Limosilactobacillus reuteri: one gene and its partner. The protein of the gene in region 1 interacts with the protein of each later gene in a pairwise test. Links are inferred from orthologs where the notes say so. Each region holds a gene or a part of one and is shown on either strand. Other genes may lie near its edges. The genes, in order: rpe and eno.

Region 1 (15,803 bases):
CAGATATCTATGGTCGCCTAAAGCAGGGATTATTATCTTCGACGGTTATTCTTGGCCCCACTCCGCGAGCAATTGCCCGGATGAAGCGTCGTTACTATTACCAAATTGTCATCAAATATAAGAAGGATCCTTACTTGCATCAGCTATTGTTTGATATTCTTCAGGATACGCAAAGTCGCGGTTTTAAGGATGTCCAAGTAAGTATCGATCCAGATCCACAATATTTTATGTAAATGTCAACATCAGTCGTTTTTATGGGAACACCCGAGTTTGCTGTTCCGATTTTACAAAGTTTAATTGATAATCCAGAATACGATATTCAAGCAGTTCTTACCCAGCCAGACCACCATATCGGCCGGAAACGTACTCTTCATCAATCGCCAGTTAAAGAATTAGCTGAACAATATAATATCGAAGTCTTACAGCCAGCTAAACTCAGCAAAAGTCCTGAAATGGAGAAAATTATTAATTTGCAGCCTGACTTAATGATTACTGCTGCTTATGGGCAATTCCTTCCAACAAAGTTATTGGCGGCTGCTAAAATTGCAGCAATCAATGTTCACGGTTCATTACTGCCAAAATATCGTGGAGGGGCCCCAATTCAATATTCCATTATTAATGATGATAAAGAAACCGGGGTCTCCATTATGTACATGGTTAAGAAGATGGATGCGGGCGATATTATTTCACAAAGGTCTATTCCGATTGAAGACACTGATGATAGTGGCACTATGTTCAAAAAGCTTAGTTTGCTAGGAAGAGACTTGCTGTTAGAAACGCTGCCTAAACTTATTAGCGGGGATGTTAATCCGGTCGCTCAAGATCCAGATAAAGTAGTCTTTTCTCCCAACATTACTAGTGAACAAGAACAGATTGATTTCCGACTTCCGGCACGGTTAATTGATGCGAAGGTGCGGGGATTACGGCCGGCTCCTCTTGGTAATATGATTATTGATGGATTACGCACAAAAATTTATGATGTGACCCCATTAGAAGAAAAAACAGACCTTGAACCAGGGAAAGTAGTGCGGGTCACGAAGCATCAATTAGTAATTGCCGCTGGAGATGGAACGACATACCAGATTAATAAGTTAAAGCCAGCAGGGAAAAAGGCGATGGATATTACTTCTTACCTTAATGGACATAAAGATATTACAGAGGGAGGCCAAGTTGTAAGTGAAGACTAAGTGAAGACTAAATTTCAACCGCAAAATGCGCGTGAATTAGCTTTAGTGGCGCTTGAAGGAGTTGTCGAAAATGGTGCATACTCAAACTTGCAGGTTGACCAGTTATTAAAAAGGTACTCGTTGGCAGATAAAGATCGCCGGTTGGCAACTAATATTATTTATGGTGTTTTGCAGCATAAACTTACCCTCGAATATTGGCTAAATGGGTTTGTGCAGGGAAAACGGCTTGATCCTTGGGTAAAGACGCTTCTCTTGTCTGCACTTTACCAGTATCATTATTTAGAACGAGTTCCGGATTGGGCGGTAACTGACGAAAGTATTGAAATAGCTAAACGTCGAGGAAATCCAGGTATTCGAAAGTTTGTCACTGGCGTTTTACATGCCATTTTGCGGAAAGGATTACCTGACCTGCGGCAAATTGATGAACGTGATTTGCGGTTAAGTATCGAAAATAGTGTCCCACGGTGGCTAGTCAACGAGCTGACTAGGGAATATGGCGAAGAAAATACTGAAAAAGTACTTCAATCAATTAATGAGCCGGCTCATCAGGTAATTAGAGTTAACATCGTCAAAACTGACCTTCCAACCGTCAAACAAACTTTAGATGCTGCTGGAATTGAATATCAAGAAAGTCAAGTTGCGCAAAATGCTTTAGTAATTACTAAAGGTGAAATTATCAGTTCCGATCTCTTCAAAAATGGCGAAATTACTATTCAAGACGAAAGTGCCATGTTAGCCGTGGAAAGCATGCATATTGAGCCAGGGGATAAAGTCCTGGACGCTTGTGCAGCTCCGGGTGGAAAGACCGTTCAAATAGCAGAAGCCCTCACTAATGAAGACGGCCACGTTGATGCACTTGATATTCACCAACATAAGGTTAGATTGATTGAAAAGAATGCTCGTCGACTGGGAGTTGAAAAGCGAGTTACTGCTCATGCCCTTGACGCACGGGAAGTTGATCAACTTTTTGATGATGAAAGTTTTGACAAGGTCTTAGTTGACGCACCTTGTAGTGGGATTGGACTTTTACGCCGGAAGCCAGAAATTCGTTATACAAAAACGCTAAATGATAGCAAGCAATTACATAAGATTCAGTTAGCAATTTTAAATGCGGTTGCCGCAAAAGTTAAAAAAGGCGGTATAATCACATACAGCACGTGCACAATTTTACAGCAAGAAAATGATGATACTGTTCAAACGTTTCTAGCTGAACATCCGGAGTTTGAGTTAGTAAAAACAACAACTGCACGAAAAGTTAAGGATAATCGTCACTCACCAACCTTAACTATATTACCGAGTGATTTTGATTCTGATGGCTTCTTCGTCAGTAGCCTTAAGAAGGGAATATAAATGAAAGCTGCTTATCAAACAGATATCGGCCACCAACGAAAGCAAAACCAGGACCGGGTTGCTGTGTTTACTAACAAGCTAGGCAATCAATTAATGGTTATTGCTGATGGAATTGGTGGCAATCGTAGCGGAGATATCGCTGCAGAGCAAACAGTTGCGACTTTGGGGAGTCAGTTTAAAAAAAGGCCTCCGCAGACTTCGATGGAAGGGATCCGCTGGTTTGCTCGTGAAACCCAATTAATCAATAATAAAATCTTAGCGCAATCCAAACGTAATCTTCGCTTGCAGGGGATGGGAACAACAATGGTTGCCGCTATTGCATTTAAGGATGCGGTTGTGGTTGCTAACATTGGTGATAGTCGAGGATATATCCTTCATCAAAACCTATTAACGCAGATTACAGTAGACCATTCATTGGTTAATGAATTGGTAAAAACGGGAGATATATCAGAAGATGAAGCACTAAAGCTACCCCAGAGCAATATAATTACAAGGGCAATTGGAATCTCACAGGATGCACAAGTTGATGTAAACCGCTTTGAATTAAACGAAGGTGATCAACTGTTAATGTGTTCTGATGGCTTGTTTAAGACTGTTTCTAAGGAGCGGATTATCAAGGTGCTTGAATTGCCGAGACCGCTTGAAGAGAAATGTGCTCAACTTATAAAAATGGCAAATGATGCCGGCGGACCAGATAATATTACCGTTTTAATTGGGATTAATAGTAACCAGGAGGGATAGATGAATCCTGGATATGAAATTGGTCACCGATATCGGATAATTCGGTCACTGGGTGAAGGTGGAATGGCTAATGTCTACTTGGCACATGATATGGTTCTTGATCGGGACGTTTCTGTTAAACTATTGCGTCTTGACTTACGGGACGATCCAAGTACTAAACGGCGATTTCACCGGGAGGCAATGGCCGCAACGCAGTTAAATGATCCTCATATTGTTGGAATTTATGACGTTGGTGAGGATCATGGCTTGCAATACATGGTAATGCAATATGTAAAGGGGACAGACCTTAAAGCATATATAAAAAAGCACTATCCGATTCCACTTCCACAAGTTATTGATATTATGGAACAGGTGCTTTCAGCAGTTGCGACCGCCCATGCTCATGGGATTATCCACCGGGACTTAAAACCACAAAATATCTTAATTGATGAAAATAAAAACGTTAAAATTACTGATTTTGGAATTGCGGTTGCTGTATCGCAAGACTCATTAACGCAGACTAATACCTTGATGGGGTCAGTTCACTACCTATCCCCAGAACAAGCGCGAGGAAGCATTGCTACTAAACAATCAGATATCTATTCACTAGGAATTATCTTGTTTGAACTTCTAACAGGAAAGGTTCCGTTTGAAGGAGAAACGGCTGTCTCAATTGCCTTGAAGCATTTCCGCGAAGAAATACCTTCTGTTCGTGAACAGAACAAAGAAATTCCTCAATCACTCGAAAACGTAATCATTAAAGCGACAGCAAAGGAACCAGCTGAGCGGTATAGTTCAGTTAATGAAATGGCGGCTGATTTGAAAACCGTCCTTGATCCACAAAGAGCTAATGAGCCGCGGTTAAAGATCCAACAAGATGATAATGGAGAAACTAAGGTGTTAGATATTAAACACCTAAAAGCTGATGATTACCAACCAAAGAAGTCAACTGATTCACCAACCGTTGATCCATCAACTAAACCGCAAAAGTGGAAAAAATATGGGATTGTTAGTGGAACGCTTGGCATGATTGTGCTGATTGCAGTCTGTAGCTGGTGGTTCTTGATCCGTCAAGTAATCATCCCCGATGTAGAAGGAATGACAGTGCTAAAGGCAGAACAACGATTGCACCAGCAAAACTTACGGATTGGTAAGATTACTCGAGTAAATAGTCAGGCGGTTGATAAAAACCGAATTGTTTCAACCAATCCTGACGTCAGCCATAAGACCCGTGTTAGTACCCCAATTAATTTAACGGTTAGTACAGGAGTTAAGCAATTGCAAATGGCTGATTATGTTGGTGAGGACTATTCTTCAGTAGCCGCTAACCTTCGTCGCAAGGGATTTCAAGTTCATCAAGAACCAGTGTATTCGGATGATATCGATAAGGGACAGATTATCAGACAAAACCACAAAAAAGGTACGATTGTTAAGCCTGCTGCTAACACAATTATTTTTCGAGTAAGCGCAGGGAAAGAACCAATTAAGATTCCAAACTTTAAGAATCAAGATATTAGTGCTGTGCAACAGTTTGCAAATAAAAATAATTTGCAATTGACAACTCAAGAGAAAAAATCAAAAACAATCGCGACTAACCATGTGATTAATCAGACGCCGCGAGCTGGATCGACATTAAATCATGGTGATACGTTAACGGTTTCCATTGCTAATTCTGGTAATCAAACAAAGACGACGAATATTCAGATTAACATTCCATTCGATGGAAATGGTGGCCAGCGTGAAAACCGTGTACAGGTATATATCAGAGATGCCAACCATAATTTAACAATGGAGTATCAAGATATTACAATTAATCAGGAAACAACAATTAATGTGCCATTTACCCTTAAACAAGGACAAACAGGTGCATACCGTGTTGTTCGCAATGGACGAACGATTATGAGTGCAACAAATATTACTGGATAATTGAAAACAGGAATAATCCAACAATCATTAAGTGGCTTTTATGATGTAATTGCAGATGAAAAGATTTATCGGACAAGGGCGCGTGGAAACTTTCGTCAACGAAAGATCAAGCCAGTAGTTGGCGATCATGTTGAATTCAGTGCTGAAAATCAACAGGAAGGGTATTTATTAAAAATCTTGCCTCGTCGCAATCAGTTGGTGCGGCCGCCTGTTGCTAATGTTGATATGGCAGTTGTCGTAACCTCAGCTAAAGAACCAGCATTTTCCGCTAACCTTTTAGACCGTCAATTGATTGCTTTAGAAGCCCAAGATGTTACTCCTTTAATTTATTTTTCAAAGACTGACTTACTGACAGATGATGAATACCAACAACTTTTACCAACGATCGAGGGCTATCGTAAAATTGGCTACCATGTTTATGCGGCCCGTGAGCCCTTTAACCCTGATCAATTAGTAAGTTTGATGGAAGAATTAAAGGGAAATATTGTAACAATGATGGGGCAGACAGGAGCAGGGAAGTCAACCTTGCTTAATCATTTGGCTCCCCAATTAAAATTAGCGACTGGTGAAATTTCCCAAGCGCTTCAACGGGGACGGCATACAACAAGAAAAGTAAGTTTACTAGATGTTAACGGTGCTCTGATAGCCGATACCCCAGGTTTTTCATCGTACGAAACATTTGATATGACGGTAAATGATTTGCCGCATTTATTCCCTGAAATGGCTAAAAATTCAGCTGATTGTAAGTTTCGGGGTTGCCTTCACATAAAAGAACCACAATGTGCTGTGAAGGAAGCGGTAAACAATGGTATAATCATGAAGAGTCGGTATGATGATTATCTTCAGTTCCATGAATTGATTACTAATCAAAAACCAAATTATAAGAAATGAATGATTAAAGTTGCACCATCAATTTTAAGTGCAGATTATGTAAATTTACAAAAGGACATTGAAAAGGTAGAAAAGGCCGGTGCACCATACTTACACATTGATGTTATGGATGGTACCTTTGTTCCAAGTATTTCTTACGGACCAGGTTTTGTTAAGGCTATTCGTCCAATTACAAACATGGTATTGGATGTGCACTTGATGGTTGAAAGTCCAGAACATATTTTACCAATGTTCATTGATGCTGGCGCTGATATTATTGGTGTTCAAGTAGAAGCTACTCAACACATTCACCGTGCTCTTCAAATTATCAAAAACGGTGGCGTAAAAGCCGAAGTTGTTATTAACCCAGGTACACCAGTAGCGATGATTGAACCAGTATTACACATGGTTGACCAAGTCTTGGTAATGACTGTTAACCCTGGATTTGGTGGTCAAAAGTTCTTACCGGAAACCGTTGACAAGATTGCCCAATTAAACGCAATTAAAGAAGAAAAGGGCTATAATTTCGATATTGAAGTAGACGGTGGAGTTAACGATAAGACAGTTGTCGATTGCTACAAAGCCGGTGCTACAGTAGCAGTTGCAGGTTCATATGTCTTTAACGCTGAAGATCCTGCTGAACGAATCAAGGCTCTTGAAGATGCTACTAAGTAAATGAGAGTAAATATACTAGTTGGCGGTCCGCTTGAAATGGTTCCAACCGAGTTGATTTTGCAACGTAAAGATGAAAAATGGATTGGGGTTGACCGGGGGGCTTTAAGATTATTAAGGTGGGGAATTAAGCCGGTTTTAGCAATTGGTGACTTTGATTCCGTTACTGGGGAGGAATTGCAAGGTTTAGAAGGTAAAATTACTCGTATAAAAACTTATCCTCCTGAAAAAGATTATACTGATACGCAATTGGGCGTGAAATTTGCAATCCAAGAACAGGCTGATGAAATTGAAATTTTTGGTGCAACGGGAGGACGCTTAGACCATTTATTAGCTAACCTCTTTCTTCCGTTGCAGAGTGAATTTAAACCATACTTAACCAAGATTAAGATTATTGACTGTCAAAATGTTGTCTCTTACTACTTGCCAGGGGATTACACTATTTCTCGCCTGCCGCATAAGAAGTACCTGGCCTTTGTCAATCTTACTCCTGTTCGAGGCCTTACGTTAAAAGACGAAAAATATCCACTGCAAAACTGGAGTAGTCAAATTCCATTTTCGTGGACAAGCAATGAATTTACAGCTGGAGAAAATCATTTTTCATTTGAAAGTGGAATTATTTCTGTAATTCAGTGTAGCGACCAATTAAAATAGATGGCTAAAGATTTTATCAACGGTAAACGGACGCAATTTGGTAATAAGCGTTCTCACGCCCTTAACTCAAGTCGGCGTAGCTGGAAGCCTAACTTGCAAAAGGTAACCATTTTAGTTAATGGTAAGCCTAAGAAGGTATACGTTTCAGCACGTACACTGAAGTCAGGTAAAGTGACTCGGGTTTAAATGGCAGTAAAAATCAAAACTAAGTCAGGTACAATTGACATTGATAATGATGTGATTTCATCAGTTGTTGGTGGGGCTGCTACTGATAACTACGGTGTTGTTGGAATGGCAAGCCGAAACCCCCTCCGTGATGGGGTTAACCAAATTCTTCGTCGTGAAAATTTTGCGCGCGGCGTTGTTGTTCGGCAGCAAGATAATGGTGTAGCTGTTGACGTAAATATTATTGTAGGCTATGGCACAAAGATCTCAGAAGTATCAAAAAGTGTCCAAGCAAAGGTAAAGTATAATCTTGAAACAATGCTCGGTATTACGGCAAATTCAGTTAATGTATGTGTCCAAGGTGTGCGGACACTAGAAGATTAATTGGCTGTAACAAAAATTACAAACCTTGAATTCGGTAAAATGGTCCAGGCGGCCGCCGATAAACTTGGTAAGAACGCTGAATTTATTAATTCATTAAATGTTTTTCCAGTTCCAGATGGAGACACCGGGACAAACATGACTTCTTCAATGGCAAGCGGTGCCAAGTACGAACGCAACGAAACCAGTAAGAGGGTTGGCGACCTGAGTGCAGCGTTAGCAAAGGGCCTTTTGATGGGAGCACGCGGAAATTCTGGGGTTATTTTATCGCAGATTTTCCGTGGCTTTGCAAAGGCAACAGAAGGCATGGATGTTTTATCTACTGCTGACTTTGTTAATGCTTATGCTAATGGTGCAAAGACAGCTTATAAGGCTGTGATGAAGCCAACAGAAGGTACCATTTTAACTGTTGTTCGTGAATCAGCTCAAGCAGGCCTCAATAAGATTAAAGAGACTGATGATCTTGTTGAGATTATGCATACTATTTATGAAGCAGGTGAAGAAGCGCTTAAAAAGACGCCGGATTTATTGCCAGTCCTGAAAGAAGTTGGCGTGGTAGATTCTGGTGGGCAAGGACTTGTCTTTGTACTTCAAGCCTTTGATGAAGCCTTGAGTGGCCGCGTAGATAAAAGTGATGACTATAAACCTGACAATGCTGAAATTGATGAGATGGTTCACGCCATGGATCACCAAAGCGTTCAAGGAAAGCTTAATCCTGAAGATATCAAGTATACTTACTGTACTCAAATGTTGGTACGACTTGGTAAGGGTAAACAAGTGACTCAAAAGTTTGACTATGATACTTTCTATAACTACTTAGCTGACTTAGGCGATAGTTTACTTGTTCTAAACGATGATCAAGTTGTGCGGGTCCATGTTCATACCGAGCATCCTGGTAAAGTTTTATCTTGGGGTCAACAATTCGGTGATTTACAGACAATTGAAATTCATAACATGGTTTGGCAACAAGAAGAGATCATGGAAAAAGATGAAGAAGACGCTGACAGTGAGTCGCCAATTGAGAAGGCAAAAGCAGCTGCAGAAGCTAAAAAGGACCTCCAGACAGCTGTTATTGCCGTCGCATCAGGAGAAGGAATAGCGAAATTATTAAGGAGCTTGGGTGTTACCCATATCATTACAGGTGGTCAAACAATGAACCCAAGCACTCAAGATATTCTTGATGCCATTAATAATAGTGGTGCCAAGCAAGCTATTGTTCTGCCAAATAACGGCAACATCTTTATGACTGCTGATCAAGCTGCTGAAGTCGCTGATATTCCAACAAAAATTGTCCACAGTAAGACGATTGCCCAAGCGATGAGTGCGTTGCTTGAGTACAACCCAGAAGCATCTTTGGACGAAAATCAAGCAAATATGGAAGCTAATACAAATACGGTTGCCAGTGGAGCGGTTACTAATGCTGTTCGTGATACAACAATTGATGGTCGTGAAATTAAGAAAGACGACTACATGGGAATTGTTGATGGTAAAATCGTCACTACTGATTTGGAGCTGAAAGAAGCCGCTATTAAGATGGTTAAAGCCATGCTTGACGAGGATAGTGAAATTGTAACGATCTTATATGGAGCTGGTGGTGATCAAAAAACTGCTGAAGAGATTAAAGCAGCAGTTGAAGAAGTAGATGATGAATTAGATATTCAGATTTACGATGGTGGTCAGCCAGTTTATCCGTACCTGATTTCGGTTGAATAGTTGCGGAGTTTAACGGATTCCGTCGCCAATTTAAAAGGAGTTGGTCCTAAGCGGGTAGCAGATCTAGCTACTCTGGGAATAGATACTATTGAAGATTTGTTGACGTATTATCCCACTCGCTATAACGATTTTACGCCTACAGACATTGAAAGCGCCAAGGATAAGCAGAAAATTACTCTTCAAGGAGTAGTGGTGTCAGAACCGCTCTTGGTCCGCTATGGTTATCGGCGCAACCGGCTTACCTTTCGAATGCAGGTAGGTAATGAAGTGGTGATCGCAACTTTTTTTAATCAGCCCTATATTAAAAAGCAAATCGAACTAAATCAGCAAGTAACTGTAATGGGGAAATGGGATGCATCTCGCCGTCAAGTAACAGGAAACAAGCTTCTTAAGGAAAAAGCTGATGATCGAAATGAGTTTGGTGCGGTCTATGCGGTGAATAAGCATATCCGGCAAAATGTCCTCCAAAGTTTTATTCGTCAAGCTTACGAGGAATATGCCAATATCATTCCAACGTATTTGCCAGAAACGATTCGTCAACGATACCGGTTAATGGATCGGCGACAAATGATTAGGGAAATTCACTTTCCACAAACTCAGGCAACTGCAAAAGCCGCCCGCCGAACAGCAGCTTACGAAGAGTTTTTCCTGTTTCAGTTACGACTGCAAGCAATTCGCCGTGCCCACCGTCAAGAAGATGGCGAGCGGATTTTATACCATAATGACGAGTTAAAAGAATTTATTGGCGGACTCCCATTTGAATTAACTGATGCCCAAAAACGGGTTGTTAATGAAATTTGCCGTGATATGCGTCAACCATACCAGATGAATCGATTGTTACAGGGAGATGTTGGTTCTGGAAAAACAATTGTTGCTGCTATTGCCATTTATGCAGCTATTACTGCCGGTTATCAAGCAGCTTTAATGGCGCCGACAGAAATTCTGGCAGGACAACATGCTGAGAAATTAGCGAAAATTTTTGAAGGAACCCATGTCCAGGTTGCTCTTCTGACTGGTTCATTGACTGCTAAGCAACATCGGGAACTATTGACGGCGATGAAGCGGGGGGATGTCAACCTCATTGTCGGAACCCATGCGCTAATTCAAGATGGAGTTGAGTATGCTAATCTTGGTCTGGTAATTACTGATGAACAGCACCGTTTTGGGGTCAACCAGCGTCAGCAACTTCGTGAAAAAGGCGAACATCCTGATGTATTAGCCATGACAGCGACCCCTATCCCACGGACACTAGCGATTACTAATTATGGTGAAATGGATGTTTCGATAATTGACCAATTACCGGCTGGGCGAAAACCAATTCAAACAAAGTGGCTACAGTCTAACCAACATGCCGCAGCAATCCATTTCTTACGTGACCAATTAAAGCAAGGAGCACAGGCGTATGTTGTGAGTCCTTTGATTGAGGAATCAGCGGCTTTAGATGTACAAAACGCGACTGATCTTTATAATCAGCTATCGGCCGATCTTGAGCCAGCTTATAAAGTGGGCTTACTCCATGGACGAATGGGGACGGAAGAAAAAGATGAAGCGATGCGCCAGTTTAAATCTGGTGAGCTTCAAGTTTTAGTTGCAACCACGGTTATTGAAGTTGGTGTTGATAATCCTAATGCAACGGTAATGGTTATATATGATGCTGATCGTTTTGGGCTTGCACAGCTTCACCAATTACGTGGTCGGGTTGGTCGAGGCAGTCGACAAAGTTATTGTCTCTTAATTGCCGATCCGAAAACTGATGAAGGAAAAGCCCGGATGAAAACGATGGTTGCTACCGATGATGGATTTAAGATAGCTGAACAAGACTTGAAACTACGGGGATCTGGAGATATTTTAGGAAAAAAGCAATCGGGGATGCCAGAATTTAAAGTGGGTGATCCGGTTGCTGATTTGAAAATGCTGCAAATTGCCCGTGCTGATGCTGGGAACCTATTAGGGATGCCCAATTGGGATCAGGTCGATGAAAATCAGCCACTTGTTTTATATTTAAAGCGTCATGAACTGGAGACGCACTTTGACTAAATGAAAATTGCTGTTGATGCAATGGGTGGAGATAATGCTCCCCAAGTAATCATTGAAGGGGTAGAAGAGGCCCGAGACCTTTACCCCGACCTAGAATTTGACCTTTATGGAAATCCAGACAAGGTTAAACCCTTAATAAAAAATAATGAGCGGCTTAATATTGTTGCTACCAGTGAAGAGATTTCAATGGGTGAAGAACCAGTCCGGGCGATTCGACGAAAAAAAGATTCGTCAATTGTTCGCGCGGCAACAGCAGTTAAAGAAGGAAAAGCTGATGCCTTCTTTTCTGCGGGAAACACTGGGGCAATTTTGGCGGCCGGCCTCTTCATTGTTGGCCGTATTAAAGGAATTGACCGTCCGGGACTCACTAGTATTTTGCCAATTGCCAAGCCGGGTGCTAGTCGACATAATTTTGTCTACCTCGATACTGGTGCAAATGCTGAAAGTAAAGAGAAAAATTTGGAACAATATGCTTACCTTGGTAAATTCTATGCCGAAAATGTATTGGGAGTTGCGAATCCTCGGATTGCGCTATTAAACAATGGGGCAGAAGAAGATAAGGGTGACAAATTACATAAAGAAGTATGGCAAATCCTCAATAGCAAAGACGATTTGAATTTTGTCGGCAATATTGAGTCTGGCGACCTCCTGTTTGGCAAGGCAGATGTTGTCGTAAGTGATGGGTGGACGGCAAATGCGGCCTTGAAAGCGACTGAAGGAACCGCTAAGATGATGATGACGTTAATTAAAGATGGAATCTTACATGGTGGTCTCCGTGCTAAGTTAGGTTATCTTATGCTAAAGCCCGTTTTCCATCAAATCGGGCAAAAAATGAGTGCTTCAACTTATGGTGGGGCAGTCTTATTAGGACTTAAGGCCCCCGTTGTTAAGACTCATGGATCTGCTGATGCTTTAGCAGTGAAAAATACAATTAGTCAAATCAGAACGATGATCAAAACGGGTGTGATTGAAAAAACAGTTGAGTTTTTTGATAACACCGAAAATCTAGACAATTCTAAGAAAAACGAATAGATGGCTGATAATAAGAAAACAGAAATCTTTAATAAGGTTTCAGAGATTGTTGCTGACCATTTTGATGTTGATCGGGCTAAGATTACTGATGATTTGAACTTAAAGACAGATTTGGATGCTGATTCAATTGACTTTGTTGAATTTGTTCTCGAATTAGAGGATACGTTTGGCGAAGAAATTAATGATGAAGATGCTGAAAAGTTAAGTACAATCGGTGAAGTTGTTGATTACATTGCAGAACATACTGCCAACTAAATGATCAAAGAATTACAAGACTACCTGGCCAAGGAATTTAATATTCATTTTGATAATCCTGCTTTATTAGCAGAAGCTTTTACTCAAGCTTCGTATGTAAATGAACATCCTAACCAAGGATTAAAATATTACGAACGGATTGAATTTCTTGGCGATGCTGTGTTGGAACTGATCGTTTCAGAATATATTTATAAACGTTTCCCTGAATTGCCACAGGGAAAACTTACTCGCTTAAGAGCGGCAATGGTATGTGAAGATAGTTTTTCTAAATTTGCCAAGGAATGTCATTTTGATCAATATATTCGCTTGGGTCATGGTGAGGAAATGGCCGGCGCAAGAGAACGGCCAGGCTTGCTATGTGATATTTTTGAATCATTTATTGGTGCCCTCTATTTAGATCAAGGCCGACCAGCAGTCGAAAAATTTGTCCAACGGGTTATCTTTCCTAAACTTGATATGGGCTGGTTTGATCATGCTGTTGATGCCAAGACCAGTCTTCAGGAATTTCTCCAACGTGACGGTGACATTGCCATTGAATATCATTTGGTGGAGGAAAGCGGAACAGAAAATGACCCTGAATTTAAAGTAAATGTTACTGCTAACGGTGACGTTATCGGTGAAGGAAAGGGCTCATCAAAGAAGCATGCTGAAATGCAAGCAGCACAACAGGCACTTGATAATATGAGAAATAAAAATAAATAGATGCAATTATTGTCTTTAACTTTGGACGGCTTTAAATCCTTTGCCCAAAAAACAACAATTAAATTTGAGCCCGGAATGACAGGGATTGTTGGTCCGAATGGTAGTGGAAAGAGTAATATTATCGAAGCTATTCAATGGGTAATGGGCGAACAGTCGGCTCATCATTTACGGGGAGATCGGATGGCTGATGTTATCTTTAATGGGTCATCAGATCGTAAACCTTTAAACCGGGCCCTAGTTTCGATTACGCTAGATAATAGCGATCATTACTTAGCTAGTGAATTTACTGAGCTTACCATTACTCGTAAAATATACCGCAATGGTGATAGTGAGTACTTAATCAATGACCAAAGCGTCCGCTTAAAGGACATTACAGACTTATTCATTGATTCTGGTTTAGGTCGAGAATCCTTTTCCATTATTTCCCAGGGACGGATTGAAGAAATTTTTAACGGTAAACCAATTGATCGGCGGGGAATCATTGAAACCGTTGCGGGAGTTGCCAAGTATAAGAAGAATAAAGAAACAGCTGAAAAGCGACTTACTACGACGATGGAAAACCTTAACCGGGTAAATGACATTATTAGTGAGTTAGAAAAGCAGATCGAACCTTTAGAAGAGCAAAGTGCAATTGCCCAAGATTACTTGGAACAAAAGAAACAATTTGATGTGCTTGATCGGACACAAACGGTTCGTCATTATGACGAGTACTATGAAAAGTTAACCAAATTAGGTGCCAAGCTCGATCAAGCAGAAGCGATGGTAAGGGACTATCAAGGACAAGCAGGCCGCGATCAGCAACAGCTTGATAATTTGAAGCAAAAGCGTCAACAACTAAACGCAACTAAAGATCGTCTCCAAGCGATTATCTTAAATCAGACGGAGGCAATTGCTAAGTATGAGAATCAGCAATCGGTTTCCAGTGTTCGTCGTGAACAACGTGAAAATGAGCAACGGCGGTTAACTACCCAACAGGCTGAACTCAATGCACGTTTAAAAGAGGTTAAGGCAAACCAACAGGCAAATGACGAGCAATTGGCTGAACAAAAAGCGTTGATTAATGGTCAGCAAGCTGAGTTTGAAACAGCCAGAAAGATGAGTAGCAGTGAGCGGATCGCGACCCTAAAACAGCAAGTGGAGGATTTACGTAACCAACAAGTTAGCTTGATGCAGGAAAGAACAACGATTCATAATCAGCAATCTTTCTTGTCACGTAATCATGAACAGGCGATGAGTCTTCAACGTCAGAATGTCGAGGAACTTGACGCTACTAAGAACCAGCTTGCAGAAATTAATCAAGAATATGACCGCTACCAACAAGAAGTAGCCATTACTAAGGGAAGCCTACAGACTGTCAGTGAAAAACTAAAAGCAGCTCAAGATCACCGTGAAAAACTTAATTACGGGTACCAAACAAAACAACGTGATTGGTATGCAGCATTAGGAGATGTACGGTCGCTTAAGTCGCGAATTAACGCTTATCAGTCAATGGCCGATGAATATAGCGGCTATTACCGGGGAGTTCAAGAAGTCCTTCGGCAACGGCAGCAATTTCCTGGATTGGCGGGAGCAGTCAGTGAATTATTTGATGTTCCTGCCAAGTACACGCAAGCGGTTGAAACAGTATTAGGAAGCCAGCTTCAGCAATTGGTTGTTGACCGGCAAGCTACTGCCAAAGCAATTATTAACTTCTTGATTAAGACTCGCGCTGGCCGGGTAACTATTTTGCCGCTTGATACGCTTAGCCACCGGCGACCATTAAACATTTGGCCACAACTAACTGGTCTCCCTGGCTTTTTGGGTCGAGCAACAGAACTTATTAAGTTTGATCAAAAGTTTCAGATTATTGCTGACCACTTACTAGGAACAACGGTTATTGCTGACAACCTTGATCATGCCACTGAGATTGCTCGTGCAGGTCGTCATATGGTACGGGTGGTAACTCTTGACGGTCAGTTGATCAATGCTAGTGGAGCGATGACTGGGGGAGCCACCCGTAGTCAACGAACAGGACTTTTAAGTCAAAAGCAAATGGCTAAGCAACTAGAAGAAGAGCTAAAAAAACAGGAACAGCTTGCAGCAAACTTAGAGCAAGAAATTACTAAACTACAACAAGCGCAAAAAGCGAACGAACAAGTA
Region 2 (15,802 bases), 240 kb from region 1 along the record:
ACATTCCACAACCAATAATATAAAATAATAGCCCAATAAGAATTGCTAACTTATATGATGTCTTCTTAATAAGAATTGAAGCCGGAATTGCCATTAAGAAATAACCACCGTAAAAGGCACTTTGAACAAAGGCCGTTGCAGTATCATTTAAGGTGAAAACCGTCTTAAATTGTGTAATCAAAATATCATTAAGACTGGCCGCTGCTCCCCATAATGGGAAGATTAAACATAAAATAACAAATTGGAACATTGGTGTCCGACTTAAATAACCGTCTGACAGTTGAACCCAACTTTGTCCCTTATCTTTTTTTACTTCATTTTCCATTTAAAATGTTACGCCTGATTCAAGGATAATGTTTGAGTATGGCGTCATTTCCCCTGTCCGAATAAAGGCATGCGTCTTAGCAAGACTCTTCTTAAGCTCACTATGAGGCATAAATGCAATCTCAACATCTGGTAATGCCTTCTTAATATTTTCAAGTTGTTCTGGATTTTGATCCTTGATTTCTTCAGCTAAGTAAATCTTTTGAACCTTCATTTCCTTAAGAACATTATTCAATACGTCCATAAAGCTTGGCAATTCCTTATCAACAGCCAAATCAATCTTCTTAGTACCAAATGGAACGGGCATTCCGGCATCACCAATTGATAACCAATCCATATGTCCCATATTAGCCACGACAGCTGAAACTTCTGAATTAATAATCCCTGTTTTCTTCATTTAATTTTCTGCTAATGCTTTTATAACCGCATCATGGTTTGGAATAGAAGGCATTGCTCCCATTTGTTGGACAGTCAAACTAGATGCTCGTTGTGCGTAGACAAGTGCCTTGTCAACATTTGATAAGTCCTTTTCTAATTGTGAACTTAATGCCCCAAGGAATGTATCACCAGCTGCTGTAGTATCAACTGCCTTAACCTTAAATGCTGGAACTAATCCATGAGCTGTAGGTGTAGAGTAAAATACTCCTTTTGAGCCTAAAGTAATCAAAAGGTGCTTAACTCCCCGTTCACGGAAGTAATCAGCACTCTTTAACATTGATTCTTCATCAGTAATTTCAATACCTGTTAATAAGGCGCATTCACTTTCATTAGGCGTAATAACATCTGTATATTTTAATAACTCTGGTAAAATCTCATGAGCTGGTGCTGGATTTAAAAGAGTAGTAACACCGTATTTTTTAGCTTGCTTAAATGCATCTAAAGCCACTTCTTGTGGTGTTTCAAATTGACTAATTAAAAAGTCAGCATCTTCTAAAACATCATCAATACCTGCAAGAACATCAGTGGTCATTGCTTGATTAGCACCGCCATATACCATAATGTCATTTTGACCATTAGCATCTAAAGTAATCGCAGCACTACCAGTGCCATGTAACTTATCAGTCATGATATGGCGTGTATCAATATGATCATCAGCCAATGATTCAAGCATGTAAGCTCCTTCTTTATCAGAACCAACTGCCCCAATAAAAGCCGTCTTGGCACCAGAGCGGGCTGCTGCAACTGCTTGATTGGCACCCTTACCACCAGGAGCAGAACTCTTACTTACTGCTGAAATGGTTTCACCAGGTTGAGGGAAGCGATCAACGTGATAAGTAGTATCAACGTTAATACTTCCTAAAACAACTACATTATTGCTCATTTAATCTTGCCGGCCGATAATCCTTACTTCGGTTTCAAGATCAACACCAAATTTTTCTTTAACTGTCTTTTGGACATGATGGATAACATTTACGTAGTCTGCTGCGGTTCCATGGTCAATATTAACGATAAAGCCGGCATGCTTAGTCGAAACCTGCGCTCCACCTGAAGTATATCCTTGCAATCCAGCATCATGAATCAACTTTCCGGCATAATATCCTTCTGGCCGTTTAAAGACACTTCCACAAGATGGGAGATCTAATGGCTGCTTAGCCTCTCGCCGTTCATTTAGGTCGTCCATCCTTGCTTTGATATCATCATACTTACCCGGTTCCAAAGCAAACGTAGCATCCAACACGACACCATTATTATCTTGAATACTGCTATGCCGATAGCCAAAGTCTAATTCTTCATTCGTAAGATGTTTGATCGTTCCATCGGGAAGCATTACGGTAGCCTCAGAAACAACATTTTTAGTTTCACCACCATATGCACCGGCATTCATGAAGACAGCCCCACCAATACTGCCCGGAATACCAGCAGCAAATTCTAATCCAGTAAGTTCACTATCACGGGCTGCCTCGGTTGTTGCAATATAAGATGCTCCTGCCTGTGCCGTTACCTTATTATCATGAACTTCAATTTTATTAAGCCGCGTAAGAATAATTGTTAAATCATCTATACCGCCATCGCCAACAATCAAATTACTGGCGTTTCCTAAAACCGTTAAGCCCATTTTATGCTCACGAACATAATCAACCAATTCTTTTACCTGGTCAATCGTTTCGGGAAAAGCCAACCAGTCAGCTGGACCTCCTGTTTTAGTATAGGTGTAATTCATTAATGGTTCATCTTGTTTAATTTCAATATCAGGAAATTCGTTCATCAAATTAGCCATTTAGCCGATTAAATTAATAAAGGGCTGAATCTGTTGTGGGGTAAAATGCTTGCTTTGATAAAGCAGAATGTTAGCGCAAGCCTGGGCATCATCAAGAGCATTATGGTGGTGATGAAGGTCAATATTTAACGCGTCACAAACAGTATTAAGTTTATAATTTGTTAATCCTGGAATCAACTGGCGGCTTGAAGCAACGGTATCGAGCGTCTGGTAGGCGGGGACTTCGATATTGTAATGTTCTAACGTATTCCTTAAAACGCTATTATCAAATCGATTATTATGGGCAATAACTAATTTATCAGGAGTGTAGAATTGGTTGATATGTTCCCATACTTCTGGAAAATCAGGCGCATTTTGGACGTCACGTTCATGAATACCGTGGATCTGTGTATTACGCCAAAAGAATTTAGTATGAGGATTAATTAGGGTGTAAAATTCGTCGGCAATTTGTCCATTCCGAACGATTGTGAGTGCGAGCGAACATGCACTGTAACGCTTACCATTAGCAGTTTCAAAGTCCATTGCTATAAAATTCATTTATTTTTTATGTAGGACTTGCATAATGTTTCGCCAGAAGGATCCCTTTGTTTGCTGTTTACTAACATCTTGCGTTACCTCTACACATCCAAGGTATTTATTTTGATCATCACGTAAGGCATAAAAAGCAATATTTACAGGTTGACCATGATGCTTGATCATAATGCTAATTGAATCACGGTCTCCGCTATGCATATCATGAAGTACTTGCTTAACATGGCCTTGACTATGCCCGGGATGAACCTCAAGCACATGTTTATCTAAGTCTGCATCCGTTCGCTTGAATAAACGATGCCGATTAGCTGATGACCAGCGAATGATATCATTTTCATCAATGAAATCGAATTCTACGGGGATGGTTTCAAAAATAGTATTAAGTTGTTCAATACTTAGTTTTCCACCTTTAAGATTAATATCTGTCATTTACTTTTCCATTGTTTCCTCTTTTTTATTATCGTATTGCATTTGCAGGACATTACGACCCTGCTCAACTGTTTTTCCTATTGTAACAAAGTGTAATTGCTGATAAAGATTAATTGCCGGAATATTATCCTCAAAAACTGTCAGGACCAAATTTTCTAAACTACTATAAGTATTAAACCAATATTCTGCTTCATCGACTAATAAGCGACCGATTCCGTTTCGCCAATACTTTTTCCGTACCACGACTCCTAATTCACCGGTTGTCGGTTGATGATCTAATACCATTACAGTAACCATCCCCACAATCTCTTCGCTGAGCATCGCAAGTAAAATAACACAATCATCAAATTGATTTATTAAATCGATATTTTTTGCTTCTGTCTTTTCACTAATCTCATTTAAATGCGGAACTAATACCGCGTCACTTTCAGTTGCAGTTACCCGTAAAAATTGCAAAACAGCCCCGGCATCCTCACTCGTTGCTAGCTTTATCGAAATGTCATCTGCCATTTATCCCACCACGCTTTTTACAATTTGGTCAAAATGCTGTCCATGGGGTTCAAATTCCAGAACACGAGTATTATCATCATCTGTTCGCTTGAAGTGGATAGCTAAAAAGTCAGCTGGCAATTCATCTTCAACAAATTCAGCCCATTCAACAACTGAAACTCCATCACCATCAAAGTATTCTTCAAGTCCGAGATCTTCTGCTCCCCCATTTTCTAAGCGATATGCATCCATATGGTATAAGGGGAGACGTCCATCTTGATATTCATGAATAATTGTAAAAGTAGGACTTTTAATGATATCAGGAATTTCTAACCCTGCAGCCAATCCCTTGGTAAAAGTAGTCTTGCCTGCTCCTAAATCACCGTCTAAGACTAGCACATCCCCGGCAACTAATTGCTGACCAATTTTCTTTCCAAGGGCAATTGTTGCGTCACGATTCGTTAACGTTAAGCTCTCCATTTACAATGCTTGTGCTGCGGTAATCATTGCAACCTTATAAGCATCATCTTCACTACATCCCCGTGAAAGGTCTGCAATCGGTGCGTTAAGTCCTTGAAGAATAGGACCAACTGCTGTAAACCCGCCAAATCGTTGCGCAATCTTGTAACCAATATTCCCTGCTTCCAGACTTGGGAAAATAAAGACATTGGCATGACCAGCAACTTTTGAATCAGGGGCTTTAAGTTCACCTACTGATGGGACAACAGCAGCATCAAATTGTAGTTCACCATCAGCTGGTAAGTCGGGATCCAATTCATGAACTAGCTTAGCAGCATCCGCAACCTTGGTAACCATTTCGCCCTTAGCAGAACCCTTAGTTGAAAAACTAAGAAGCGCAACCTTAGGATCAATTTCAAATAAGCGAGCTGTTTCTGCACTTTGAATTGCCACTTCAGCCATTGTTGGCGCATCCAATTCAATATTAATTGCACAATCAGCAAAGATATAACGTTGATCGCCTTTAATCATGAGGAAAGCCCCACTAATTCGATGGGCACCAGGCTTAGTCTTAATGATTTGTAATGCAGGCCGAACAGTTGCCCCAGTTGAATGAACAGCACCAGAAACCATTCCATCAGCCTTTCCCATGTAAACAAGCATCGTTCCAAAGTAGCTCACATCTTCAAGCATCTTTTGAATTTCTTCAGGAGTATTCTTCCCTTTGCGCCGTTCCATTAATGAGTCAAACATTGCTTGCTTATCGTCTTCTGGATAAGTTGCTGGATCGATAATTTGAAGGCCAGCAAGATCAAAACCATTTTTACTTGCAACTTCTTTAATCGCTTCTTCATCACCAAGTAAAATTGGCTCTACTAAATTATCTTTCTTTAAACGGACAGCAGCTCCTAAAATCCGCTTATCTTCACCTTCAGGGAAAACAATGGTCTTGTTTTGTCCCTTAATCTTTGCAGCAATCTCATCAAATAATTCCATTTAACGATAATTTGGTTCGGCAGGCAGTTGCCAATCAATTGGCTGTTCTCCCATTGCCTGAAGTGCTTCGTTTGTTTTAGAAAATGGTCGAGACCCAAAGAATCCACGGTTAGCAGATAATGGACTCGGGTGAGCTGATTCGAGAACGATATTTGTCTTCGTATTAATTAACTGTTTCTTATTTCGAGCAGCTCGTCCCCACAAGATGAACACCACTGGTTTAGGACGTTCAGATAAAGCATGAATCGCCGCATCTGTTAATTGCTCCCAGCCATGTCCACGGTGAGAATATGCTTGCCCTGCTCGTACTGTCAAAACCGAATTTAACAACAGGACACCTTGATCAGCCCATTTCTTCAAATAGCCGTGATTTACCGGTGTACAACCTAAATCACTTTGCAATTCTTTGTAAATATTCTGTAATGAAGGCGGGACCGGTACCCCAGGCAGTACTGAAAAACTACACCCATGAGCTTGGTTTGGTCCATGATAAGGATCTTGACCAAGGATAACAACTTTAACCTTACTAAAAGGAGTCCATTCAAATGCTTCAAAAATATGATGCATTTCTGGATAGATCGTTTGATGGGTATATTCTTCTTTTAGGAAATTATGCAATTGCGCATAATATGCACTTTCAAACTGGGGCTTTAAAACTTCCCACCAGTCGTTATGAATTAATTGTTTCACCTATTTGTTTCTACGTTCTTTACAGTTTAAGTTTAACTGATTGCTAATTGAAAATGACATGCTGGTATTAAGATTAGGGGAACGCTTCATTAATCGTGCTAATAAAGGTTCTTGTTCACTTCGTCGAGCCCAATGGTTAAGAATACTAGCGATTAGAATTGCTAAAGGTTCATCTTCTTTTTTATTTATCTTTAATTCATGACAATATCCGCTTGATAGTTTAACGGGTTGAATTGAAAAAACTAAGTGACTACCGGAAAAAACACGGTAACGGCTTGTTAATGGTGAACCAACAACGATCCAGTTAATACCGCGAATATAAATAACCTGTTGAACAAATCCAAGACCTTTCCCAATTGTTCCAACGCGTTGTCGATTAACATATAATGCGAATTTGGGTAACAGTCCAAGAGTTAATTGCTTTACTTCAGCTAATAAGGCTCCATCAATTGCATACAATGATAGGGCATCGTACCTCATTCCCCACTTACCGACAAGAAGATAGCACGATTTACCATTCTTATCGCGAATGACGGTCGTTCCATGTAAATCACTTGAACGATCGCGAATATATAATTGTCGCACTTAATAATGTTTCATAACTCGTTCAATTTCACGGTTTTGTTCACGACGCTTAATTGCTTCACGTTTATCGTACTGGTGTTTACCTTTGGCTAGTCCTAATAAAACTTTTGCATAGCCGTGTTTAATATACATTTTCAAGGGAATAAGCGTAACTCCCTTATCCTGTAAAGCTCCTACAAGCTTATTGATTTCCTTTTTGTGCAATAGCAACTTGCGATTTCTTAATGGATCTTGATTGAAGTAAGTCCCATTATCATACTCACTAATATGCACATTCATTAACCAAGCTTCACCGTTACGAACTTGGGCAAATCCATCTTTCAAATTCACCCGGTGAGCACGAACAGATTTTATCTCCGTCCCCGTTAAAACTAATCCTGCTTCAACAGTATCCGTGACAAAATAATCATGACGTGCCTTTTTATTTTGTGCAATTAAATTGTCATTATTTTCTTGATGGGATTTTTTTGCCATTTAATGGTGGCGACGAACGCCTTCATGATCACGTGAATTATTGTGGTGACGAGTTTGTCCCCGATTTATTTGACGATTATTTTGACGACCATTTTCTTGGTGAGTTCGACGCCATTTTCCTTGAGTATTACGGTAATGATTACCGCTAGTGTTCTCATGACGGGAATTATTATTGGCACGTCCTTTGCGGCCACGACCTCGACCCCGATATTCATCATTACGTGGGACCCGAATCTTTGTCTTTGGTGCTTCTTCAGGGTTAACAATTTCAAAATCAACTTCACGAAGATCTTTATCTGCCCGAACTAACTTAACCTTAATAGGTTGTCCCATTTGGAAAATTCGATGAGAGTTTCGTCCAATTAAGGCCATGTGTTTTTCTGAATATTCATAATAATCATCATTCATGACGCTAATATGAACTAACCCTTCAACTGTATTTGGCAATTCGACGAACAAACCAAACTTCATCACTGAACTTACGACGGCATCAAAGGTTTCGCCAACATGGTCTTCCATGTATTCGGCTTTCTTCATACTATCAACATCACGTTCGGTATCAATTCCCCGCCGTTCGGTAACCGAAGTATGTTCAGCAATTTCTGGAAGCTTATCACGCCAATGGTCCTTAGCTGGTTCGTTTTTACCATGTTCTTCGTACCACTTAATCAAACGGTGAACCGTATCATCAGGGTATCGCCGAATTGGTGAAGTAAAGTGAGTGTAGTATTTAGCGCCTAAGCCAAAGTGACCTAGCTCTTTATCCGAGTATTTAGCTTGTTGCATACTACGTAACATCATCACTTGAACCATTTGCTCTTCAGGAGTACCAGCCACATCCTTCAATACTTTTTGAAGCATCCCTGGTTTAACATTCTTAATATCACCATGAACCTCAATTCCAAACACAGCTAAAAAGTCCACAAATGATTTAATACGTTCACTATCTGGTGTTTCATGGATCCGGTAAAGGAATGGAACGTGTTCCTTAAAGTAGTGTTCAGCAACTGTTTCATTAGCAGCTAACATAAAGGATTCAATCATCCGTTCAGAAAGTCCCCGATCTCGTAGTTGAATATCAGTTGGGTGACCCTTTTCATCCACAATAATCTTTGCTTCAGGAGCTTCAAAGTCAATAGCACCACGTTTTTTCCGATTCTTAAGCAGTAATTTGTGAATCTCCCCCATTGTTTCAAACATTGGAACAAGATCTTCATATTGCTTCATCGTTTTAGCATCATGCGACTCCAGAATCTTATTAACTGCTTTATAAGTCATTCGGGCATGTGATTTCATAACACTTTGGAAGATTCGGTGATTAACAATTTTCCCTTGCTCATCAATTTCCATTTCGCAACTCATAGCAAGGCGTTCTTCATTAGGATTTAAAGAGCAAATTCCATTAGAAAGCCGCTTAGGAAGCATTGGAACTACCCGATCAGTTAGATAAACAGATGTACCACGCTTAAATGCTTCTTGATCAAGCGGTGTACCTGGCTTTACATAGTGAGTAACATCCGCAATATGAACCCCAAGGTGGTAGTGCCCATTGTCCATCTTCCAAGCTACCACCGCATCATCCAAGTCTTTTGATTCAATTGCATCAATGGTAACAAGCGGTTGGTCAGTAATATCCACCCGACCCTTTTTTTCTTCTGGGAGAACATGAAGCGGAATCTTATTAGCTTGTTCCATCACTTCTTTAGGGAATTCATGAGGGACGTCGTGAGCATAGATTACTGACATAATATCAATACCCGGCTCATCCTTATCACCAATCACTTCAGTAACGGCACCCGTCATTACTTCCGGTGCCTCATCACTAGGATAAGTCTCAACAGTAGCTGTTACTACTTGGCCGTCAAGTGGTTTTAATCCCTTGTCCGTTACATAGAAATGATACTGCGATAATTTCTTATCTTTAAGCAAAATTTCACCAATGTAATCATCGCCGATAGTCGCTTGCTTAAATTCACCAACTACATTTTCATATTTATGTTCAACAATCCGGGTTACTTGACCTTCTGGACCCTGATCACTACCTGCTTTTGCTGGACGTAATACTTTAACTTCTACCTGGTCCCCATTTAATGCATGCAAAGTATGATCAGGATTAATATACATGTCTGGAAGATCAGGGTCATAGTCTACAAAACCGAACCCCTTATCGTTTCCGTGGAAAGTTCCAATAAGTGGTTGCTGTTTAATAACTGCTTCGAATTCACCATGATCAGTTACTTGAACCTTTTTCTCTCTTTCCAATTGAGCAAGAGATTGAACGATCGGTGTAAACTGCTCAGCATCATCCATCCCTAATTGATGAGCAAGTTTTTCTGCTGAGTAACTCACACCTGCATTATCTGTTAAATGTGTTAATATTTTTTCTTTTAAATTATTTGTTGTCATTTATTTGTTGTCATTAGAAGGCACCTCGAATAAATTTTGTAAATATTTTTCTACATCGGCAAATAGTTGACGATGAGCGGTATTAACTGTTAATAAGTGAGTAGCGGTTGGGTAGTAATGGTAATCAACTGCAACCCCATTCTCCTGTAATTTTGTTTTTAATTGCAGTCCAGACGCTGGATCAATCATTTCATCTGTGCCTCCTTGTGCAATAAAGAATGGCTGATGAATCTGATCTAATTGGTCACAAATTTGATGCGCCATTGTTTGAATTTGTGCTAGTTGTTGGGGGAGTCGTTCAGTCAATTTAGCAACCTTTTCCTTAGTAATTAATGGGTTGATTTTTTGCTGACGATAATACTTTGCCGCAATTTTAGGGAAGTATTCCGGAACATTCGATTGTCCCCAGGTGGTAATTGGGGATGCAAAAACACCACCACCTAATAATTGCGGATCATTCTCAAGAGCTCTTGTTGCAAGTAAACCACCAAGCGATAACCCAAAAATTGCAATTTGATCAATTCCCGCATCGCGTAAACGAAAGATTGCCATCCGGGTATCATCCCACCAATCATCTGGACCATTGCTTTCTAGTACCTTTCGTGGATCACCACCATGCCCACTCAAAAGCGGTGCGAAAACCGTATATCCTTGCCAGTTAAGCTGACGTCCCAGCATTCGAACATCATTCGTATTTCCTGTATATGCATGAAGCAAAATAACTCCATGCCGTCCACTATGGGGAAAGAAAAAAGACTCACCAGTATACGTTATCACTTAATGTGACGAAACGTAAATCATCGCTAATGCCAGAATAAAGAAGAGTGCTCCACAAATTGTTGTAACAATCTGCATAACAGCTTCAAATCCCCGCGCTTTACGACGTGAGAATAAGTCACCCGCACCACCTGTCAAAGCTGACATTGCATCATTATCGTTTTTTGCTGGTTGCATCATTACACACGCAATTAATACAACGCAATCAATTAAGAATAAAGTCATTAATGTGTTATACAACTATCCTTGTGCATAATGCGCAGCCCGACTTATCTCATGGTAAACTTGTCTAGTAGTTGCTGAATTGGCCCGCAAAATTAACGTATCGCCAGCTTGCAGCTTTGTTTGACCATTCGGAATGATCTTTTCTTCTCCCCGATAGACAACCATCACAATACAATCAGTTGGCCATGGAAAATCTTTAATTTTACAACCATCCAACTGGGCGCCAGCATAAATGGTAATCGACATCGTAACATCCTCTTTATGGCGTGCTGGTTGCGGATTATTTCCAATAAAGGCGTTAAACATTGCTGTATATACTGGTTCACCGTGTAACGCATCCACAACAAGATAAGCTACTACTGCTACCAAGGCTAATGGCATTAAGTGCGCAAGTGAGCCAACCATTTCAGTAATTAATAAAATAGCAGTAAATGGCGCCTTACTAATACATGCAAAATAACCTGCCATTCCATAGATAATAAAATTAGGTAAATATCGAACTGGCATTAATCCCAAACGGACCATTAACGCACAATAGACTGCGCCTAAAATAGCGCCAAGAGTTAAAATTGGCAAAAATATCCCACCCGGTAATTGCGAACCATAACTAATCATTGAAAATACAAAGCGAAGGACAAAAAGCCCCACAAAAAGCGCTAAAGAAAATGGCAAGGAACGTAAAATAATAATTAATTCATTTCCCCCGCCCAACGTGATTGGAAAATACCAGGCGATAGGAATAACCAGCAAAAACGGAATAATTGGATAAGCAATAGGAGATAGTTTAGGAATCCGTGCCGTCCAACCATTCAAATGCAAAATAACAATTTGGTAAAGACGCCCTAAGATACCTAATAAAATACCAAGCGCAATCAAATGCCAATAAAGATTATTAGGAAGCATATGATTATAAGGAACATTCAAAACCGGTCGTAAGCCAAAAAACTGCATCGAAACCATATTAGAACAAAGCGAACTCACAAATGTTGCCAACCAAATTACCGGTGAAAAATTATGATACACTTCTTCCAAAATAAAGATAGTCGCAGCGATTGGCGCATTAAAGGCTGCAGATAATCCTGCTGCTGCTCCACTTGCGATCCCTATTTGGCGATTAAGGTGCCCTACTTTGGCCTTTTCCTCTACTCCTTGCCCAATTGTTGCCCCAAGTTGAATTGATGGTCCTTCACGTCCGAGATATAATCCAGATCCAATAGCGAAAACTCCGCCAAGAAATTTTCGCCATAACACTGGCCACCATTTTTCATCAAATTGGTTAGTCAACTGTCCCTCAACCTGTGGAATCCCCGACCCTTTTATCTCAGGATAGGATTGAGCTAACCATCCTAATAATAATGCTAAAATAATTGATCCAATTGTCCATGGTATTAGCCATAATGGATGAGAATGAAAATATGCAAAACTTGCTGTTACTAATTGTAAAAAGTGTTGAATTATGAGTCTAAATACACTAACTACTAAACCAGTCAATATTCCAATAATGATCGCCCGAATTAGTTGATTGAACTGATTATAGCGATGAAATACCTCTTTTCTACTCTCCATTTATGCTTTTTCGTTTTTAAAACCATGCCGAACAAGGTATACAGTGACTGCTAGAATCAATACTGCAGCACCAACAATAACCGAAATCCGTGTGTCAGGATTAATAAACATAAAGATAACGATCACAATCAACATGAGAAATGCAAAATAATTTGAAAATGGATATAGTGGTAATTTGAATGGATGATCAACCATCAAGTCTTTATTATTACGACGGAAACGTAATTCTGCTAGTAAAATTACAAACCATGGAATCATTCCGGGTAAAACAGAAGAACTGAAGACAACCACGAACATATCAGCAGTTGAATGGCTATAAGTTGCCGAAATCATATCAATAATAAAGCCAATCAAAATACCACCGGAAATACCAAGGATGGCAGCATCGGGAACGATCCGTTTTGAAAGACGACCAAAAATCTTAGGAGCATCCCCTTCATGAGATAGCTTAAACAGCATCCGACTTGAACTGTAAATACCCGAATTAGCACCTGATAATGCAGCGGTTAAAACCACAAAGTTAATGATTGATGCTGCAGCTGTAATTCCGACCTTAGCAAAAGTAGATACAAATGGTGATCCAACACTGCTTAATTCATTCCAAGGATAAATTGTTACAATTACAAAAATTGCGCCAACGTAGAAAATTAAAATCCGGAATAAAACAGACTTAACAGATTTAACAATTGCTTTTTGCGGATTTGCTACTTCCCCGGCAGAAATTCCTAGCAATTCGATTCCTTCATAAGATCCAACGATAATTGACATTGAGAAGAAGAAACCACTCCAGCCACCAGTGAAAAATCCACCATGAGACCAAAGATTGCTGAAACCGGTTGGATGACCGCCATTACCAAAGCCAAAGAAGATAATCATAAATCCAAGTAAGATCATAAAGATAATAGTAATAACTTTGATCATCGCAAACCAAAATTCAAGCGACCCATATGCTTTTGCACTCGCTAAATTAGCGAGGACCAAGAAAATAATAATAACAATTCCAGCTACCCAAGTATGAAGGTGTGGCCACCAATATTTAAGGTATTCAGTTGCTGCTACTACTTCAGACATTCCTACAACAATATACTCAAATACGTTAGCCCATTTAGCAAGGTATCCAGCTACTGGATGAACATATTCAGTTGCATAATCCGCAAAAGAACCTGTTCCAGGATTAATGTAAATCATCTCTCCTAACGCTCTCATAACAATATATAGAATTAAGCCGACAAACGCATATGCGAGGATAACAGATGGCCCGGTCCACTTGATTGTAGATGTTGATCCCATAAACAGTCCAACACCAATCGCTCCACCAAGGGAAATCATTTCCATCTGACCAGCAGTCATCGAACGATTAAGTTCTGGTGCCGATTTTTTCATTTAACGATTTTCGATGTCTTGACGAGCTTGTTGACTCAAGTTGTAGAATGAGTGGATACCCTTGTATTGAGCAACATCACCAAGTTGATCTTCAATCCGCATTAATTGGTTGTACTTAGCAAGACGGTCAGTCCGGCTCATAGAACCAGTCTTGATTTGTCCGGCGTTTGTAGCAACAACCAAGTCAGCAATAGTAGTGTCTTCAGTTTCACCAGAACGGTGTGAAACGATGGCAGTGTAACCAGCTTCCTTAGCCATTTCGATAGCTTCAACAGTTTCAGTTAAAGTACCAATTTGGTTAAGCTTGATTAAGATTGAGTTAGCAGCACCCATTTGGATACCCTTCTTCAAGTAATCAGTGTTAGTTACAAAGAAGTCATCACCAACAAGTTGAACCTTCTTGCCTAACTTATCAGTAATAGTTACCCAATCATCCCAGTTGTTTTCGTCAATTGGGTCTTCAACAGATACTACTGGGTACTTTTCAATAATACCGGATAAGTAGTTAATCCATTCTTCAGTGGTGTATTCTTCACCAGTTGACCAACGAAGCTTGTACTTCTTGTCTTCGTCGTTCCATAATTCTGAAGCGGCAACGTCAAAGGCAATGGCAATGTCCTTACCTGGCTTGTAACCAGCATCTTCAATAGCCTTGATTAAGTATTCGAATGGTTCTTCGTTGTTAGCAAAGTCAGGAGCAAATCCACCTTCGTCACCAACAGAGGTTACTTTACCAGCAGCTTCCAATTCCTTCTTCAAAGCGTGGAAAGTTTCTGAACCCCAACGAATAGCTTCACGTACAGTTGGTGCACCAACTGGCATAATCATGAATTCTTGGAAGTCAACCTTGTTATCTGAGTGAGCACCACCGTTAATAACGTTCATCATTGGTGTTGGCAATACATGAGCGTTGAAACCACCAAGGTAGTTGTAAAGAGGTACTTGTAATTCGTCAGCAGCAGCCCGAGCAGCAGCTAATGAAACAGCTAAAATAGCGTTAGCACCTAACTTACCCTTGTTTGGAGTACCGTCTAACTTAATCATTGCCTTATCGATAGCGATTTGGTCAGTAACTTCCATCCCTACGATTTCCTTAGCAATAATGTTGTTTACGTTTGAAACAGCCTTTAAAACACCCTTGCCGCCAAAACGGTTCTTGTCGCCGTCACGTAATTCAACAGCTTCGTGTTCACCAGTTGAAGCACCTGAAGGAACGATACCGCGGCCTACACCACCGGCTTCTGTGTAAACTTCTGCTTCAACTGTTGGGTTACCACGTGAATCAAGGACTTCACGTGCATAAATATCTGTAATGAGTGACATCTAATGGTGAACTAATTGTAAAAATGTTTCTGGATTTAGGCTCGCCGCTCCGACTAAAACACCATCAATATCATTTTTTGCCATTAGTGCATTGATATTAGATGTTGTCACACTTCCTCCATAGAGAATTCGAACATTATTTGCAACTTCATCGCCATACATATCACTAATCGTCTGGCGAATAAGGTAACAACCTTCCGCCGCTTGTTCTGGATCAGCACTCTCGCCTGTTCCAATCGCCCAACTAGGTTCATAAGCAACCGTAACATGACAAATTTCGTCATTGGTCAATCCATGAAGATCAGCGAGAATTCGGCTCACCACCCAATGAACTTTCTTTCCAGCAACTCGTCGACGCATAGTATCATCACAACAAACAATCGGACATAACCCGTTTACTAATGCTGCCTTCACTTTTTTATTAATTAATTCATCAGTTTCATTAAAGTAAGTTCGGCGTTCAGAATGGCCTAAAATTACATGATGGATTCCTGCTTGGTATAAAGCATATGGACTTGTTTCACCAGTATAGGCTCCTTCATTCTTATAATAGCAGTTTTCTGCCATTATTTTTAATGGAGATTCTTTAGCCGCTTTAACCATTGGTACCAAACAAAGAGTAGGAGCAGCAATTGCTGTTTCAAGTTGGTCGGCAGGTGGAAGCTGATTTTTTATTTTTTCGATAAAAGAGACAGCTTCTTGTACATCCTTATGCATTTTCCAATTGCCAGCAATAATCGGTACTCTCATTTATTTGTCAGAAATTGCGGCAATTCCAGGCAATTCTTTACCTTCAAGGTAAGTTAATGATGCACCACCACCAGTTGAAATGTGAGTAAGCTTATCAGCAACACCCAATTCCTTAACTGCAGCAGTTGAGTCTCCTCCACCAACAATTGTTGTAGCTTCTGTTAATGTACCAAGGAA

What was found.
Region 2: the proteins of rpe (region 1) and eno interact in binary tests that used the Escherichia coli proteins (3 or more experiments, as listed by UniProt). The link is inferred for Limosilactobacillus reuteri from one-to-one orthologs.

The regions. Positions count from the first base shown.
Region 1 is NZ_CP059275.1:706,735-722,537, forward strand. Bases 4,902-7,901 are described here. They hold rpe (ribulose-phosphate 3-epimerase), read left to right. Parts: upstream 4,902-6,074; coding sequence 6,075-6,728; downstream 6,729-7,901. Other genes in these bases: pknB (Stk1 family PASTA domain-containing Ser/Thr kinase), read left to right, coding at 4,902-5,183; rsgA (ribosome small subunit-dependent GTPase A), read left to right, coding at 5,184-6,074; HHK02_RS04150 (thiamine diphosphokinase), read left to right, coding at 6,729-7,379; rpmB (50S ribosomal protein L28), read left to right, coding at 7,380-7,565; HHK02_RS04160 (Asp23/Gls24 family envelope stress response protein), read left to right, coding at 7,566-7,901. In the rest of the region: priA (primosomal protein N'), read left to right, coding at 1-233; fmt (methionyl-tRNA formyltransferase), read left to right, coding at 234-1,187; 16S rRNA (cytosine(967)-C(5))-methyltransferase RsmB, read left to right, coding at 1,188-2,537; HHK02_RS04130 (Stp1/IreP family PP2C-type Ser/Thr phosphatase), read left to right, coding at 2,538-3,278; more of pknB, read left to right, coding at 3,279-4,901; more of HHK02_RS04160, read left to right, coding at 7,902-7,928; HHK02_RS04165 (DAK2 domain-containing protein), read left to right, coding at 7,929-9,638; ATP-dependent DNA helicase RecG, read left to right, coding at 9,639-11,675; phosphate acyltransferase PlsX, read left to right, coding at 11,676-12,707; acpP (acyl carrier protein), read left to right, coding at 12,708-12,962; rnc (ribonuclease III), read left to right, coding at 12,963-13,664; chromosome segregation protein SMC, read left to right, coding at 13,665-15,803. UniProt on the Escherichia coli protein: Catalyzes the reversible epimerization of D-ribulose 5-phosphate to D-xylulose 5-phosphate.
Region 2 is NZ_CP059275.1:474,389-490,190, reverse strand. Bases 12,715-15,713 are described here. They hold eno (phosphopyruvate hydratase), read right to left. Parts: upstream 14,876-15,713; coding sequence 13,553-14,875; downstream 12,715-13,552. Other genes in these bases: HHK02_RS02765 (phosphoglycerate kinase), read right to left, coding at 15,626-15,713; tpiA (triose-phosphate isomerase), read right to left, coding at 14,876-15,625; HHK02_RS02780 (amino acid permease), read right to left, coding at 12,715-13,552. Outside these bases: fucP (L-fucose:H+ symporter permease), read right to left, coding at 1-325; rbsD (D-ribose pyranase), read right to left, coding at 326-721; rbsK (ribokinase), read right to left, coding at 722-1,645; murB (UDP-N-acetylmuramate dehydrogenase), read right to left, coding at 1,646-2,542; HHK02_RS02840 (3'-5' exonuclease), read right to left, coding at 2,543-3,079; HHK02_RS02835 (PAS domain-containing protein), read right to left, coding at 3,080-3,502; HHK02_RS02830 (GNAT family N-acetyltransferase), read right to left, coding at 3,503-4,012; tRNA (adenosine(37)-N6)-threonylcarbamoyltransferase complex ATPase subunit type 1 TsaE, read right to left, coding at 4,013-4,471; pta (phosphate acetyltransferase), read right to left, coding at 4,472-5,446; HHK02_RS02815 (uracil-DNA glycosylase), read right to left, coding at 5,447-6,136; HHK02_RS02810 (LURP-one-related/scramblase family protein), read right to left, coding at 6,137-6,721; SsrA-binding protein SmpB, read right to left, coding at 6,722-7,195; rnr (ribonuclease R), read right to left, coding at 7,196-9,601; HHK02_RS02795 (alpha/beta hydrolase), read right to left, coding at 9,602-10,378; preprotein translocase subunit SecG, read right to left, coding at 10,379-10,618; HHK02_RS02785 (ClC family H(+)/Cl(-) exchange transporter), read right to left, coding at 10,619-12,169; and 2 more genes. UniProt on the Escherichia coli protein: Catalyzes the reversible conversion of 2-phosphoglycerate (2-PG) into phosphoenolpyruvate (PEP). It is essential for the degradation of carbohydrates via glycolysis.